DNA from 2 places in the Stappia sp. genome. Region 2 is predicted to be linked to the other one. Evidence: riboswitches for the same ligand, from Rfam matches in the RefSeq annotation. Region 2 holds a riboswitch; the other holds the start of a gene.

Region 1 (8,079 bases), 220 kb from region 2:
AACACAGACCGCAGAACACAACTATTTATTGCAATTCGACAGATCGAAGTACAATCCAGAGACGGCGGGACGCCGCCGCACTCGGGCCATGCGTGCGCGCACATGAATGCCTTTTTCACGCAGACCAGGATCAAGGCCGCTCAGTTGATGCTGCGCTGCTCGCCGGGAATGTCGAGCGAGAAGGCGGGGATCGCAATGTCGAAGCGGCCACCTTCGAGGTCTTCCATCTCATAGGTTCCGCGCATCATGCCGGACGGCGTGCGCAAGGGACATCCGGAGGTGTATTCGAAGCGCTCGCCAGGCGCGAGCACCGGCTGTTCGCCGACGACACCGAGGCCACGCACCTCTTCCTCGCGGCCCAGCGCATCGACGATCCGCCAGTGACGCGCGCGCAGGCGCACGGTCTCCTGTCCCAGATTGACGATCTCCACGGTGTAGGCCCAGAGGAACTGGTTGGCCTGCGGGTCGGATTCCTCCGCCAGATAGAACGGCTCGACCGTCACCTGAATACCGTGCGTGAGGGCGCGATACATGCATTTCCTCTCCCGTCTCGCGTGACGCGCGCCAGAGGGCGCCTCACGAGCATAGCGCGACGGCGGCCGGTTTCCAGCCTTGCGCGCCGCGTCGACGGGGTCCGGAAGAGGCGGCGATGACGCGAGCGTGAGCGGATGCGACTTGCGCGCGGGGCCCGTCCGGTCCATCCAGACGCAACCTCTGCGCCGCTTGATGATCCGGGACCGCCATGTTCGATACGCGCCTGCGCCGTCTGATCGATCCGCCCCTCGACGCCGCCGGGCGGCAGCTTGCCGCGCGCGGGGTCACGGCCGACGCGATCACGCTCGCCGGCTTCGGCGTCGGGCTCGCCGGCGCGCTCGCCATCGCGCTCGGCCACCCGGGCCTCGCCGTGGTTCTGATCCTCGTCAACCGGCTGGCGGACGGGCTCGACGGCGCGGTCGCGCGCGCCAGCCACAAGACCGACCGCGGCGGCTATCTCGACATCGTGCTCGACTTCTTCTTCTACGGCGCGGTGCCGTTTGCCTTCGCGCTCGCCGATACGTCCACCAACGCGCTGGCCGCGAGCGCCCTTCTGCTCAGCTTCTACATGAACGGCGCGAGCTTCCTCGGCTTCTCGGTCATGGCGGCGAAACGCGGCATGACCACCGACATTCAGGGCCAGAAGTCGCTCTATTACCTCGGCGGCCTCGCCGAAGGCGCGGAGACCATCGCCGTCTTCCTGGCCATGTGCCTGTTTCCGACAGCCTTCGCGGCGATCGCCTGGAGCTTCGCCGCCGTCTGCGTCGTCTCGGCGAGCGCGCGGGTGATCCTGGTCGCGCGAATGCTGCGCGAATGACACCTGCGCCCGACCGCGCCCGGTCGGGATCAGTCCCGCGCGGCGTCGAGGGCCGCCAGAATGTCCGTGGCCAGATCCTCGGCGTTTTCCAGCCCGACCGACAGCCGGAGCAGCCCGTCGGTGATGCCCAGTTCGGCGCGCGCCTCTTCCTTCAGGCTCTGGTGCGTCGTCGTCGCCGGATGGGTCACCAGGCTCTTGGCGTCGCCGAGATTGTTGGAGAGCTTGACGATCTCAAGCGCATTGGCGAAGCGGAAGGCCGCCTGCTTGCCACCCGCGACCTCGAAGGCCAGCATCGTCGAACCGGCCTTCATCTGCCGCCGGGCGAGGTCCGCCTGCGGATGGTCGGCGCGGCCGGGATAGATCAGCCGCGCGACCGCCGGATGGTCGGCGATGCGGTCGGCGAGTACGGCCGCCGTTTCCGTCTGGCGGGTGACGCGCAAGGGCAGCGTCTCCAGCCCCTTCAGCAGGACCCAGGCGTTGAACGGGCTCATCGCCGGGCCGGTGTGCTTGATGAGCGGCATCACCTCGTCGGCGATCCACTCCGCATCCGAAAGCACGGCACCGCCCAGACAGCGGCCCTGCCCGTCGATGTGCTTGGTGGCGGAATAGACGACCACATCCGCGCCCAGGTCCAGCGGCGACTGCCACAGCGGCGTTGCGAAGACATTATCGACGATGAGCCGCGCGCCGACCTTGTGCGCCATCTCCGCCACCGCCGCGATATCGATCACCTCCAACGTCGGATTGGTCGGGCTTTCCAGGAAACAGGCGACCGTCTCGGGCCGGATCGCGGCGCGCCACTGGTCGAGATCTGTGCCGTCGACCAGCGTCGAGGCAACGCCCATGCGCGGCAGCAGCGTTTCCACGATGTAGCGGCAGGAGCCGAACAGCGCCTTGGCCGCGACGACGTGATCGCCGGCCTTGCAGCAGGCCATCAGCGCCAGATTGACCGCCGCCATGCCGCTTGCCGTGCCGCGTGCGGCCTCCGCGCCTTCCAGTTCGGCGATGCGGGCCTCGAACATGGCCACCGTCGGATTGGCATAGCGCGAGTAGACGAAGCCCGGATCGTCGCCGTTGAAGCGGGCTTCCGCCGCTTCCGCGCTGTCGTAGACGAAGCCTTGCGTCAGGAACATCGCCTCGGAGGTCTCCCCGAAGGGCGAGCGCGTCGTGCCGCCATGAACGAGCGCGGTTTCGGGGTGCCAGCGGCGAGTGGTCGAAGTCATCGTGGTCTCCAAAGCAAAAACCCCGGCCGTTCGGCCGGGGTTTTTGCAACCCGGCCTTTTTAGCGACTTGTTTAACGTGGCTGCAAGCCGGCCGGCTCAAATCACCACGGAGTGGACAGGTTCTTAGGCGAACCCCTCCCCTGCGTCAACTGCCTGGCACGCTCGCCCGCGCCCCGCCGCCACCCGGGACGTGCAAAACGACCGCGCTTGCGCTAAGGACGGCACACAAAACGGGGACAGGCGACGACATGACCGCAACCGACCAGGGCATCCTTCCCGCACAGGCGCTCGAAACCATGTTCGCGCAGGGCGCGATCACTTCGCCTCGCCAGCCGGATGGCGACCAGATCCAGCCCGCGAGCCTCGATCTGCGGCTCGGGCCGCTCGCCTACCGGGTGCGCGCCAGCTTTCTGCCCGGCGCGGGCGCGAAGGTGATGGACAAGCTCGACCGGCTGAAGCTCCACGCCTTCGACCTGACGCGCGGCGCGGTGCTCGAAACCGGCTGCGTCTACATCGTCCCGCTGATGGAGGGGCTGGCGCTGCCGGACGACGTGTCGGCCACCACCAACCCGAAGAGCTCCACCGGACGGCTCGACGTCTTCACCCGCGTCATCACCGACGAGGGCCGCGCCTTCGACACGGTGCCGGCCGGCTATCGCGGCCCGCTCTACGCCGAAATCAGCCCGCGCACCTTTCCCGTGCTGGTGCGCGAGGGCTCCAGGCTGTCGCAGATCCGCTTCCGCAAGGGCGCGCCGACGGTGCCCGACGCCGAGCTTCAGGCCGTGCATCTGGCGCAGGAACTCGTCTCCGGCGGCGACACGGCGATCGCCGGCGGGGTGCATCTCACCATCGACCTTCAGGGCGAGGGGCCGGGCAGCCTGATCGGCTATCGCGGCAAGCGCCACACCGGCGTGATCGACATGGACGCCAAGGCCGCGCAGGACCCGCTCGACTTCTGGGAGCCCATCGTCAACCGCGGCGAGGCGGCGCTCATCCTCGATCCCAACGAGTTCTACATCCTCGTCTCGCGCGAGGCGGTGCATGTGCCGCCGCTCTTCGCGGCCGAGATGGTGCCCTTCGATCCGCTGGTCGGCGAGTTCCGGGTGCATTACGCGGGCTTCTTCGATCCCGGCTTCGGACATTCCGAGATCGGCGGCGGCGGCTCGCGCGCCGTGCTCGAGGTGCGCTCGCACGAGGTGCCCTTCATCGTCGAGCACGGCCAGACCGTCGGCCGGCTCGTTTACGAACACATGCAGGAACGCCCGCGCACGCTCTACGGCGAGGGCATCGGCTCCAACTACCAGGGCCAGGCGCTGAAACTGTCGAAACACTTCCGGGCAAGCGTCTGATAGCAGGCATCCGGCATTCGGCCACCGGTCCCGGCGGGCCGGACAGCGAGACGACCCCTCAGCTTCGCGTGACCATGACAAAGCCTGACCGATGGCCAACATCCTGGAAACAGACCTCTATCCTCCGATCAAGGCCTTTCTCGCGGCGCAGGGCTACGAGGTGAAGGCGGAAGTCGGCGCCGCCGATGTCGTCGCCCGCCGGGGCACGGAGGATCCCGTGATCGTCGAGCTGAAAACGGGGTTCAGCTTGGGTCTTTTTCATCAGGCGATCGCGCGGCAGTCGATCACCGATTCCGTCTATGTGGCGGTCCCCCGGCTGGCGGGCCGCAGATTTCAGGCAGCCCTGAAGAACAATCTCAAGCTCGCCCGCCGCCTTGGCCTCGGGCTGATCACGGTGCGCCTGTCGGACGCGCTGGTCGAAGTGCATCTGGATCCCGCCCCGTTCACCCCGCGCAAGTCGAAACCGCGCAAGGACCGCTTGCTGAGGGAGTTCGCCCGCCGGGTCGGCGACCCGAACACCGGGGGCTCGACACGGGTCGCCCTGGTAACCGCCTATCGGCAGGACGCGCTGCGCTGCGCCGCCCATCTCGACGCGAATGGCCCCAGCCGGGGCGCGGAGGTGGCCAGGGCGACCGGCGTGGCCCGCGCGACACGACTGATGGCCGACGATCATTACGGCTGGTTCGAACGGGTGGACCGCGGCGTCTATGCGTTGACCCCGAAGGGCGCCGCCGCGCTTCCCGGCTTGGCCGGCTTGGCCGCCCTGCCCGCCGTGGCGAAGAACGCGGAATAGCGCCTTGCCCCTCATGACGATAACCCGCGAATACGAGGGCTATCTGGAAGACCGGAAATCCCGGTTTCTGGCGCATCTGGTGCCGCTCGCCGCGTTCGACGCCCGCCTGGAGGAGTTGCGCAAGCAACACCGCAAGGCCAATCACATCGTCACCGCGCATCGCCGGCTTCTGGACGACGGCCGCATCGAGGAAAGCGCCAGGGACGACGGCGAGCCGGCCGGCACCTCCGGCATGCCGACGCTGAAAGTCCTGCAGGGCGCGCATCTGGTCGATTGCGCGGTGCTGATCGTGCGCTATTTCGGCGGCGTGAAGCTCGGCGGCGTGAAGCTCGGCGGCGGCGGTCTGGCGCGCGCCTATTCCGGGGCCGCGCAGACCGCGATCGCCAACGCCCGGCTTGTGCCCTTCCAGCGGCGGTCGACGCGCCGCGTCAGCGCGGATTTCGCCGGCACCGCCGAGCTTGAGGGTCGCGTCGCTCACCTCGGGCTGACGGTGATCGCCCGCGAGTTCACCGCCGACGGCGTGACGCTCACCCTCGAGGGACCGGAGGACGCCCTCAACGAGCTGGACGACTGATCACGTCGGGTGCCCGTCCCCCGCTTCGCCCCGGCCGCGCAGGGCCTGCACTTCCTTCCGGAGCGCGCGCACCTCGGCGAGCAGCACGCTCGTCTCGTCGTGGATCGCCTGCCGGTCGGCCTCGGCGGTCTGTTCGTGCTCCTGCTGCATGGCGGAGACGATGACACCGATGAAGAGGTTCAACACCGTGAAGGCGGTGCACAGGATGAAGGGCACGAACAGCAGCCAGGAGAGCGGATAGGTCTCCATCACCGGGCGGACGATGCCCATCGACCAGCTTTCCAGCGTCATGATCTGGAACAGCGTGTAGAGCGAGCGCCCGATGGTGCCGAACCATTCGGGGAAGGACGCGCCATAGAGCTTCGTCGTCATCACGGCGAAGACATAGAAGACCAGCGACAGCAGAAGCACGATGGAGCCCATGCCGGGCAGGGCCGCGACCAGTCCGCCGACCACCCGGCGCAGCGACGGCATCATCGAGATCAGACGCAGCACACGCAGGATGCGCAGCGCGCGCAGCACCGACAGCGGACCTGTTGCCGGCATCAGGGCGACCGCCACGACGGCGAAATCGAACAGGCTCCAGGGGTCGCGGAAGAAGGCGAGCCGGTGGGCGTAGATCCTGAGCGCGATCTCCACCACGAAGACGGCGAGCACCGCGCGGTCCAGCGCCAGCAGGAACGGCCCCGCGACGGCCATCGCCGCCGGGCTCGTTTCCAGCCCCAGCGTCACGGCGTTGATCACGATGAGGGCGATGATCGCCGCTTCCCATCGCTTCGACTGCACGAGGCGCGTCACCTGCTCCCGCATGATTTCCAGCTCCTGTGTGTGTGAGGTCGCATGATCGTGTCGCCGACCCGGCGCGCACCGCGGTGCGCGGGCGCGCGAACCGCCGCCCAACGTGGCGATTGGCCGGGCGAAATCAAGCGCAAACTCGCGCCCCCGGGACCTTCGCGCTCCGGCCCGGCGGCGACGTGGCCGGGACACGGCGGGGACGCGCGATCAAAGCCGTGCGTTGTGCGGCGACGCCGGCGCCTCGCCTCTTGACACGGGCCCTGCGGCACGCCGATATAGCGCGACGAGGCGGGTGTAGCTCAATGGTAGAGCAGAAGCTTCCCAAGCTTAAGACGAGGGTTCGATTCCCTTCACCCGCTCCATCCGCCCCGCGTCGCGGCGGCGCGCGACACGCTCCCTGACATATCCGGCAAGTCACCGCTGCAGCAAGTGATCGTGCGGCCCGTGTTCCTTCGCAGCTGCGGAGCGGGCTTCCGCCTGCCTCACCCGGCGGGCGTCTCGAACAGCGTCGGCGAGTAGAGCGGAAAGCGCGCCGTCGCCCGCTCCGCGTCCGAGGCAGGCAGGAGCAGCCGTCCGCCGCGCCCCTTGAAGAGCCCGAGCCCCGCGACTCCCCGGTCTGCCGGGTGCCGATCCGGGCCGTAGCTGGCCAGAAGCTCCGCCAGCGCCGGATCCTCGGCCATGCGCGCGTCCGCCCGCGCCAGCTCACAGAGCGCCAGGGCGATGCCGATGCGCCCGCAGCACAGACTGTCGCCGGCGCGCGCCTGACCGGAGAGCGCATGACACGCCGCCTCCCGGGCGACATCGAGAAACGCGGTCTCCGCGAACACCCGAAACGCCGCCGTGAACAGCAGCACATGACCCGCACTGCCGTGACACCAGCCCGGCCAGCCATCGGAGGGGGCAACCTCCCCGGCCTCGACCGGCCAGAAGCGCCCTTTTGCGCCGACGCGGGAACGCGCGGTCAGCCCGGCCAGCACGGCGGCGTCCAGTGGCTCGGGCGCTCGGCCCGCCGCCTTGCGGAACAGCAGGACGGCGAAGAGCGCCCCGGCCACGCCATGCGCGAAGCCGAGGTAGCGCGGGCCAGACCCGGCGACGGGATCCTCGGCGAAGCCCGCAAGCAGCGGTTCGATCTGCGCCGCAAGGGCCGCGCCCGACGCCAGCAGATCGGCCCGCGCCGGGCCGGTCGGCGCGTCTTCGCCAAGAAGCAGCATGCCGATGGCCGCCAGCACGCTGGCCTGGCCGCCGGTGACATCGATCACCGCCTGCGGGTCGGCGGGATCGCGGGCAGCCGCCCGCCGCGCGGCTGCGACGATCTCCGACAGGCAGCGCTCCGCCGTCTCGCTCTCGCCGGTCGAGGCGACGAGGCGATACTGGATGAGATCGAGACCGAGGGGGCGCTGCAGCAGGCCTTCGGGCGTTGCGAGGTCGTGCAAGGGACGCCAGCCATGCGGCCAGTCGCCCGCAAGGCGCGCACGCTCGATCCACAGATCGGCGGCCGCCACCAGGCGGGCGTCCTCGCGGGTCCTCCCGCGCTCCAGCAGCGCGAGTGCCGCGCCCGCCATGCCGTCATAGATCGCGGCCGCGCCCGGTTCGGCGAAATCCGCCTCCCAGCCCTCCAGCGTCGCGAGCGTGGGCAGCCAGACGTGGGCAAGCGGATCGGCCAGCGCGGAGGACGGAGCGGACGACGGTGGCGGAGGCACACATCGGGGCGCCTGCGCCAGCGCATCGGACAGCGCCTCGTTAAAGTCCGCCATGGAGGAAAACCGCGCCGACGGGGATTTCGCCAGCGCCTGTCGCAAGACCTGCTCGACCGGTGGCCAGTCGAGACCGAAGGCGGCGAAGGGGCGCGGGTCCTCCTCGACGATCTGGCGCGCGCTTTCCGCCTGTTCCAGCGACAGATCCAGCGGCGGCGTGCCGGTCACCACCTCGAAGATCAGGGTCGCGACGCCATATTGCTCACCGGCCGCGCTTGAGCCGGCGATCGCGCCGCCATC
Region 2 (8,079 bases):
GCATTGGCCTTGACCTTGGCCTCCGACAGTCCGTCGCTGTCGTAATTGGCGGCCAGCGCCGTCGCGTCCACCGCCGCCTGGAGGCTGGACTTGACGTTGTGCGCGCGCAGGAAATCGACGCCCGCGCCGATGATCAGCACCACCAGCCCCGCGACGATGGCAAAGATCACCACGATGCCGCCGCGCCGGTCGCGCCAGAACTGCCGAAAGGGATTGCGCACTTTTGTCATGCGCAAAGGATACGAGGGACCTCTTACGAAGAGGTTGACCGACGCATGCGCATTGCGAATGCGCGGCGCCCTTCGCGCCGCGGCAGGCGCAGTTTGCCGAGGTCGAAAAATCTCGCGCGAAGATCATTGACAGCGATTTGGGCGCATCCTACATCAGGCGCGCTGTTAGCACTCTCATTCAAGGAGTGCCAACGTGGTCTGCGTTCGCTCCCGCACGGCGCGTGTCCGGCGGGCAGGAGGAGTACCACGCTGGCCAGAAAAGGAAAGAGCACGACATGAAGTTCCGCCCTTTGCATGATCGCGTCGTGGTCCGCCGCGTCGAGTCCGAGGAAAAGACCGCCGGTGGCATCATCATCCCCGACACCGCCAAGGAAAAGCCGCAGGAAGGCGAAGTCGTCGCCGTCGGCCCCGGCGCGCGCAAGGACAACGGCGAGCTGATCACCCTCGACGTCAAGTCCGGCGACCGCGTGCTGTTTGGCAAGTGGTCCGGCACCGAGGTCAAGATCGACGGTGAAGACCTTCTGATCATGAAGGAAAGCGACATCATGGGCGTGGTGGGCTAAGCCGCACCCCGTCTTTCCCCCGCCCGGGCGCGACACCGCGCCGCCCGGCGCCCGCAGGGCGCCGCAGCACGCGGCAAGCGTCGTTTCGCGCCGGACGGATCCCAGACTTATCAGGAGAGTAACGAAAATGGCTGCCAAGGAAGTCAAGTTTTCCGCCGATGCCCGCGAGCGCATGCTCAAGGGCGTCGACACGCTCGCCAACGCGGTGAAGGTCACGCTCGGCCCGAAGGGTCGCAACGTCGTGCTCGACAAGGCCTTCGGTGCCCCGCGCATCACCAAGGACGGCGTGTCGGTCGCCAAGGAAATCGAGCTTGAGGACAAGTTCGAGAACATGGGCGCGCAGATGGTGCGCGAAGTCGCCTCCAAGACGAACGACGTCGCGGGCGACGGCACCACCACCGCGACCGTGCTGGCCCAGGCGATCGTCAAGGAAGGCGCCAAGGCCGTGGCCGCCGGCATGAACCCGATGGACCTGAAGCGCGGCGTCGATCTCGCCGCCCAGGCCGCGGTGAAGGATCTGGAGGCCCGCTCCAAGACCATCACCACCTCCGACGAGGTTGCCCAGGTCGGCACCATCTCGGCCAACGGCGACAAGCAGGTCGGCGACGACATCGCCAAGGCGATGCAGAAGGTCGGCAACGAGGGTGTGATCACCGTCGAGGAAGCCAAGTCGCTCGAGACCGAGCTCGAGGTCGTCGAGGGCATGCAGTTCGACCGCGGTTACCTGTCGCCGTACTTCGTGACCAACGCCGAGAAGATGATCGCGGATCTGGAGAAGCCCTACATTCTCCTGCACGAGAAGAAGCTCTCCAACCTGCAGGCCATGCTGCCGATCCTGGAGTCGGTCGTGCAGTCCAGCCGTCCGCTGCTCATCATCGCCGAGGACGTCGAGGGCGAGGCGCTCGCCACCCTCGTGGTCAACAAGCTGCGTGGCGGCCTGAAGATCGCCGCCGTCAAGGCTCCGGGCTTCGGTGACCGCCGCAAGGCCATGCTCGAGGACATCGCCGTCCTGACCGGCGGCACGGTGATTTCCGAGGATCTCGGCATCAAGCTCGAGAACGTGACGCTCGACATGCTCGGCACCGCCGAGAAGGTCGAGATCACCAAGGAGACCACGACCATCGTCGATGGCGCCGGCGCCAAGGAAGACATCGAGGGCCGCGTCGCGCAGATCAAGGCGCAGATCGAGGAGACCACCTCGGACTACGACCGCGAGAAGCTCCAGGAGCGCCTGGCCAAGCTCGCCGGCGGCGTCGCGGTGATCCGCGTCGGCGGCGCGACCGAGGTCGAGGTGAAGGAGAAGAAGGACCGCGTCGACGACGCCCTCAACGCGACCCGCGCGGCCGTGGAGGAAGGCATCGTCCCGGGCGGCGGCACCGCGCTTCTGCGCGCCAAGAAGGCCGTCGAGGGCCTCACCTCCGACAACCCGGACATCATGGCCGGCATCAAGATCGTGCTGCGCGCGCTTGAGGCCCCGATCCGCCAGATCGCCGAGAACGCCGGCGTGGAAGGCTCGATCGTGGTCGGCAAGATCCTCGAGAACCCGGACGAGAACTTCGGCTTCAACGCGCAGAGCGAAGAGTACGTCGACATGATCGCGGCCGGCATCATCGACCCGACCAAAGTCGTGCGCACCGCGCTCCAGGATGCGGCCTCCGTCGCCGGCCTGCTCATCACCACCGAAGCGATGGTGGCCGAGCTGCCGAAGAAGGATGGCGGCGCGCCGGCGATGCCGGGCGGCGGCATGGGCGGCATGGACTTCTAAGAAGTCCATCGGAACCGCCCATTGCTCCAGATGCTGAAACCGGCAACAGCCGGTTTCAGCTATGCCAGGTCGAAACCGGCAACAGCCGGTTTCGAGGGCGGCAGGGACTTCTGAGAAGTCCATCGGAACCGACATTTGCGGAAAGGGCGGCCTGCTGGCCGCCCTTTCTCGTTTTGCCGGGCAAATCCCCTCGCCGGGCGGGGCAAACCTTGACCGGCACCGTAGGCAAAGCAGTGCGAACCGGCCTATGGTTCCGATGGATCGCGACGGCCCACTCCCTTTTCGAAGACACCTGCACCATGACCAGCGACACCGACGCCCGCCTCGAAAAACTCGAAACCGATCTCGCCCATGCCCAGCTCGCCATCGACGAGTTGAACGATGTGGTGACGCGGCAAGCCGGGCAGATCGATCTGCTCACCCGCAAGCTCGCCGCGCTCGAAGACCACATGGACGAGCTGGAGGACGCCAGCGCGCGCAATGCGCCCGGCGTCAAGCCACCGCATTACTGACCCGCCGCAAGGAGCTTCCGCGCGGGGCCTCCACGCGCAAACCATGACACCGACGGTTGACGCGGGCGCCGTCGCCGCGCCATCAACGAGCCGATGACCCAGTTCCTGCCCATCGCCGCGCTTCTGGCCGGCTCCGCCCTCCTTCTGCTCGCCGGCGGGCTGCACGGCCTTTTGCTGCCGCTGCGCGGCTCCATCGAGGGCTTTTCGGACACCGCCCTCGGCCTGCTGGGAACGGGCTGGGCAATCGGCTATGTCGCCGGCTGCCTGCTGACGCCGCATGTGGTGAAGCGCGTCGGCCACATCCGCACCTTCGGCGTGTTCTGCTCCACCGCCGGGATCGTCGTCCTGCTCAACCTGCTGATCCTGCATCCGGCCGGCTGGGTGCCGCTCAGGGCGCTGTCGGGATTCTGTTTCGCCGGCGCGGCGATGGTGGTGGAAAGCTGGCTCAACGAACGCGCCACCACCAACACGCGCGGACGGATCTTCGGCCTCTACACGATGATCAATCTGGCCGCGACGACCATCGGCCAGATGCTGCTGACGCTCGGCGATCCGGCGGGCTTCGTGTTCTTCGTGGTCGGCTCGATCGTCTATTCGCTGGCGCTTCTGCCGACCGCCCTGTCGACGGCCGCCGCCCCCGCCCCGCTCGCGCAGGCCGAGCTCGACATCACCGCGCTCTGGCGCAACTCGCCGGTGGCGGTGATCAGCATCTTCCTCGTCGGCGTATCGAACAGCGCCTTCGGCACGCTCGGCGCGGTCTACGGGCGGCAGATCGGCCTGTCGGTGACCAGCATCGCCACCATGATGTCGGCCGCGCTGCTCGCCGGCGCGCTGATCCAGATCCCCGTGGGTCTGCTCTCCGACCGCATGGACCGGCGCTATGTGCTGATCGCCATCGCGGCGCTCGCCTGCGCCATCGGCGGCATGCTCGCGGCCGGCGGGCTGCTGCCGCCCGGCCTCGTCATCGCTCTTGTCTCCGCCTTCGGCGGCATGATCTACGCCATGTATCCGGTGATCGTCGCGCATGCGAGCGACCACGCCGCGCCCGGCGATTTCCTCAAGGTGAGCGGCGGCCTGCTGCTGATGTTCGGCATCGGCTCGGTCATCGGCCCGCTCGCCGCCGCGCTGGTGATGAGCGTGACGACCCCGCAGGGCCTGTTCGCGGTTACCTCCGTTGCCCATGGGGCGCTGTTGCTGTTCGCCCTGTGGCGGATCACACGGCGCGAGGCCATCGCGCCGGCGGACCGCGAGGACTTCGTGGCGATGGCCTCGGCGGCCCGTTTCGCAACGCCCGAGACCATGGCGCTGGACCCCCGCGCGGAAGCCGACACCACGGACCCGAGTGAGCCGCCGGCCGAGGACCTGGACGACGATCCGCGCAGCTGACCCGCGACAAACGTCTTGCACGGGCCGGCCGGCCATGGCACAACCCATCCGTCATCAAGAGAAGGGCTGGCGCCCTCGCCAACCTGCCCGCCGGGCAAGGTGGTTTCCCTGACGGACGGACGCAACGGATCGTTCCGATTGCGCACCGCTCACGGGGATGTGGCCGCATCTGCGGCAACGAAGCGGCTTCGAGACGATCCCCGCAAACGCGCCAGTCCTCCTCGGGAAACCGAAGGAGGATTTTTTAATGGTCACCCCCGCCGCGTCCCCAGCCGCGTCCCTCACACCGTCCTCCGCCTCGTCCGAAAGCCGCGCTGCCGACGGTTGTCCTGAGCCGCAGGGGCAGCGCCGCGAACGCGAGCCGGCACGCATCCTCCCGGCGCAAGGGCGCGCAGGCCCCACGCTGGCGGAACTGCGGGTGCTGGCGCTTGGAATGCGAATGACCGGACTCGCCGCCTCGGCTTTGCGCGAAACCGGGACTGCTCAGACCGGCAGGCTCTCCGCCGCGCAACGCTCCGCCCGACTGGCCGCCCAGTTGCGCCTGTGGGCAAGCGGCTGCCGAAAGGCGATCGACGAGCCGCTGCTGCGCGACATCGCCGCCCGGCACCCGGCGCAGGCCCTCGCGCTCTTCACCCGGTCCCGGAACGCGGCAAGACCACGTTCCGCCCGGCGTTGAGCCTCAGCCGGAGAGCAAGGCCATCTCCGGCACGGGACGCGGGCGCCCCTCGTCATCGACGGCAACGAAGGTGAAGGTGGCATCCGTCACCTTCTCGCGCCGGCCGATATTCTGGCGCAGCGCCCAGGCCTCGATCGCCACCTTCAGCGAGGTCCGGCCGACGCTGCCGATCGCGCAATAGACGCAGAGCACGTCGCCCACCTTGACCGGGCGGATGAAGGTCATCCGCTCGACGGAAATCGTGACAACGCGCCCGGCGGCGCGCTGGCCGGCGGCGATCCCGCCCGCCAGATCCATCTGCGACAGCACCCATCCACCGAAGATGTCCCCGGCCGCATTGGTGTCGGCCGGCATGGCCATGGTGCGCAGCGTCAGCTCGCCGACCGGCGCCTGCGTCTCGATCTCCTCACTCACCCGACGTCCTTTCCCAGAGCATTTCTCGTGAATGCTGAATCACTCGAAATGCTCCATGTCTCTGTTTTTCCGCAATTTCGCGAGCGCGAAAGTCTCCGACTTTGCTGAAATTGCTCCAGGGCCGCCCGCATCGGGCGACCTGCGGTTCCTGTGAGCAAACCCTACCGACGGTCGCGCCGCTTGCCAACGCTTCGGCCCGGGCCGCCGGGGCCGCTCACAACATTCACATCTTGATATCTATCAATGCAGTCGGGCCCACGTCCGACACACTGGTGCCTGTCCCACAATCGCGCGGAGGCTCTCATGTGTATGCCCCTCAAATTCTTCTTTTCACTTGCGCTTTGTGCCGGCGTCCTCGCCGTCGCTCCCCTCCCCGCGGCCGCGCAGACGCCGGGCCAGGGGATGCAGGGGCAGGGAATGCAAGGCTGGGGCCAAGGTCAGGGCCAGGGTCGCGGCATGGGGGCCGGCATGGGAATGCGCGGCGACGGCGGCGCCATGCAGCGCTTCGCGATCCTCGACGCCAACGACGACGGACGCATCAGCGACGACGAGGCCGCGGCCCAGCGCGAGGCCGTCTTCTACGCCATGGACGCCGACGGCGACGGCAGCCTCACGCAAGAGGAATACATGGACGTGCGCATGGGGCCGGGTCAGGGCCGCAATCCGGAGCGCATGCAGGCGCGCCAGGAGGCCAAGGCCGCCCGCTTCGCCCCGATGGACGCCAATGGCGACGGATCGGTGTCGAAGGCGGAATGGATGGCCGCCGGCGAAGAACGCTACCGGGCCTCGGACACCAACTCCGACGGCGTCGTCACGCCCTGGGAGTTCCGTGCCCAGCACCGGCTGCGCTGATCCGCACCAACCCGGCTGCAGAGATGCAGACATGAAAACGGCGGGACACAGGTCCCGCCGTTCGCTTTCGTCTCTCGGGCCTGGAAGTGCCGCGCCGGGTCAGGCGGCAGCGACCTCGCCCAGGAACCGGTCGATTTCGGCCTTGAGGGCGTCGGTGTTCTGGCTCATGGCGCCGGAGGCGTCGAGCACGGTGTCGGCGGCGGAGCTGGTGCGCTCGACCGTCTCGGCCAGACGCTCCATGTTGCCGGTCACCGCGCTGGTGCCCTGGGCGGCCTGCTGGACCGAGCGCGAGATGTCGCTGGTCGCCGCCCCCTGCTGCTCGACGGCCGAGGCGATCGAGGTGGTGTAGCCGTTCACCTCCTGCATGATCTGCGCGATCTCGCCGATCGCCGTCACCGCCTCGCCGGTCGAGCCCTGGATCGCGCCGATCTGCGCGCTGATCTCTTCCGTCGCCTTCGACGTCTGGGTGGCGAGTTCCTTGACCTCCGCCGCGACGACCGCGAAGCCCTTGCCGGCTTCCCCGGCGCGCGCCGCCTCGATGGTGGCGTTGAGCGCCAGCAGGTTGGTCTGCTCGGCGATGTCGGTGATCAGCTTGACCACCTCGCCGATCTTGCTCGCTGCCTCGGCGAGGCCGGCGATCTTCTCGTTGGTGGCATGGGTGCCCTCGGTCGCCTGCGCCACCACCTGGGTGGTCTGGCCGACCTGGCGGGAGATCTCGGCGATGGAGGCCGACAGCTCCTCCGCCGCCGAGGCCACGGTCTGGACGTTGGAGGTCGCGACGGAGCTTGCCTCGGACGTTTCGCTGGCGCGCTCCGCGCTGTCCTGCGCGCTGGCCGACAGATCGCGCGCGGTGCGGTCGAGGCCGGCCGCCGTCTCGCCCACCGTGCCGATCAGACCCTGAACCGTCTCGCGGAACCCGCCGATCAGGTTCTCGATGCGCTTCTGGCGCTCCATGCGGGCCTTTTCGTCCTCGCTCTGCGCGGCTTCGAGACGCTGGCGCTCGATGGCATTCTCGCGGAACGTGGCGACGGCACGGGCCATGGCGCCGATTTCGTCCTTGCGCTCGCTTTCGTCGACGTCGACCGACGTGTCCCCGTCGGCCAGCCGCTGCATCACGCCCGTCAGGCGGGCCACCGGGTTGGCGAGCATGCCCGCGCCGAACCACACGATGCCGAGCGCGGCCAGCAGCATGGCGGCCGAGATGGCGAGCATGGTGTTGCGCGCCGTGACGGCGCCGGCGACCATGGCGGCGTGCGGCACGTCGATCGCCACGTACCACTTCTCATCGAGGCCGGGGAAGGACACCGGCGCCACGGCCAGGAACCGCTCGCCGAAGCGCTTCATGGCGTGACCCGACGTCGCGCCGCCGAGCATTTCCAGGACGGAGGCATCGGTTACGGTCTGGCCCAGCTTTGACGTATCGGCATTGGCGACCCAGAGATTGTCGCCGCCGATCAGATTGACCTCGCCCGCGCCGAAGGGGCGATGGGCGGACATGATCTCGGCCAGCTTCGCGAGCGACAGATCCGAGGTGGTGATGCCCACGGCCTCGCCGTTCTGGCGCACCACCCAGCTGATGGTGCTCATCAGCACTTCCTTGCCATCGATCGGATAGGCGTAGGGCGGCGTGATCAGCGAGCGGTTTTCCCGGATCGGCTTGTCGTACCAGCCTTCCGTGCCG

What was found. Region 2 has a riboswitch for S-adenosylmethionine ahead of ABL312_RS01425 (hypothetical protein). Riboswitches for the same ligand answer to the same signal wherever they lie in the genome.
Region 1: another riboswitch for S-adenosylmethionine. It lies ahead of ABL312_RS02460 (O-succinylhomoserine sulfhydrylase); the one in region 2 lies ahead of ABL312_RS01425 (hypothetical protein).

What each region holds. Positions count from the first base shown of each region.
Region 1 covers NZ_CP157793.1:538,490-546,568, reverse strand. The annotation lists gene apaG (Co2+/Mg2+ efflux protein ApaG) at 141-533, opposite strand; gene ABL312_RS02465 (CDP-alcohol phosphatidyltransferase family protein) at 743-1,351, shown strand; gene ABL312_RS02460 (O-succinylhomoserine sulfhydrylase) at 1,381-2,574, opposite strand; SAM riboswitch at 2,613-2,692, opposite strand; gene ABL312_RS02455 (2'-deoxycytidine 5'-triphosphate deaminase) at 2,823-3,923, shown strand; gene ABL312_RS02450 (DUF2161 family putative PD-(D/E)XK-type phosphodiesterase) at 4,015-4,716, shown strand; gene ABL312_RS02445 (YigZ family protein) at 4,730-5,290, shown strand; gene ABL312_RS02440 (ion transporter) at 5,291-6,100, opposite strand; tRNA gene ABL312_RS02435 (tRNA-Gly) at 6,374-6,447, shown strand; gene ABL312_RS02430 (lanthionine synthetase LanC family protein) at 6,568-8,079, opposite strand, start outside.
Region 2 covers NZ_CP157793.1:314,242-322,320, reverse strand. The annotation lists gene ABL312_RS01450 (TadE/TadG family type IV pilus assembly protein) at 1-230, opposite strand, end outside; gene groES (co-chaperone GroES) at 506-793, shown strand; gene groL (chaperonin GroEL) at 921-2,558, shown strand; gene ABL312_RS01435 (SlyX family protein) at 2,858-3,070, shown strand; gene ABL312_RS01430 (MFS transporter) at 3,164-4,456, shown strand; SAM-I-IV-variant riboswitch at 4,503-4,648, shown strand; gene ABL312_RS01425 (hypothetical protein) at 4,704-5,132, shown strand; gene ABL312_RS01420 (acyl-CoA thioesterase) at 5,136-5,492, opposite strand; gene ABL312_RS01415 (EF-hand domain-containing protein) at 5,964-6,398, shown strand; gene ABL312_RS01410 (methyl-accepting chemotaxis protein) at 6,498-8,079, opposite strand, start outside.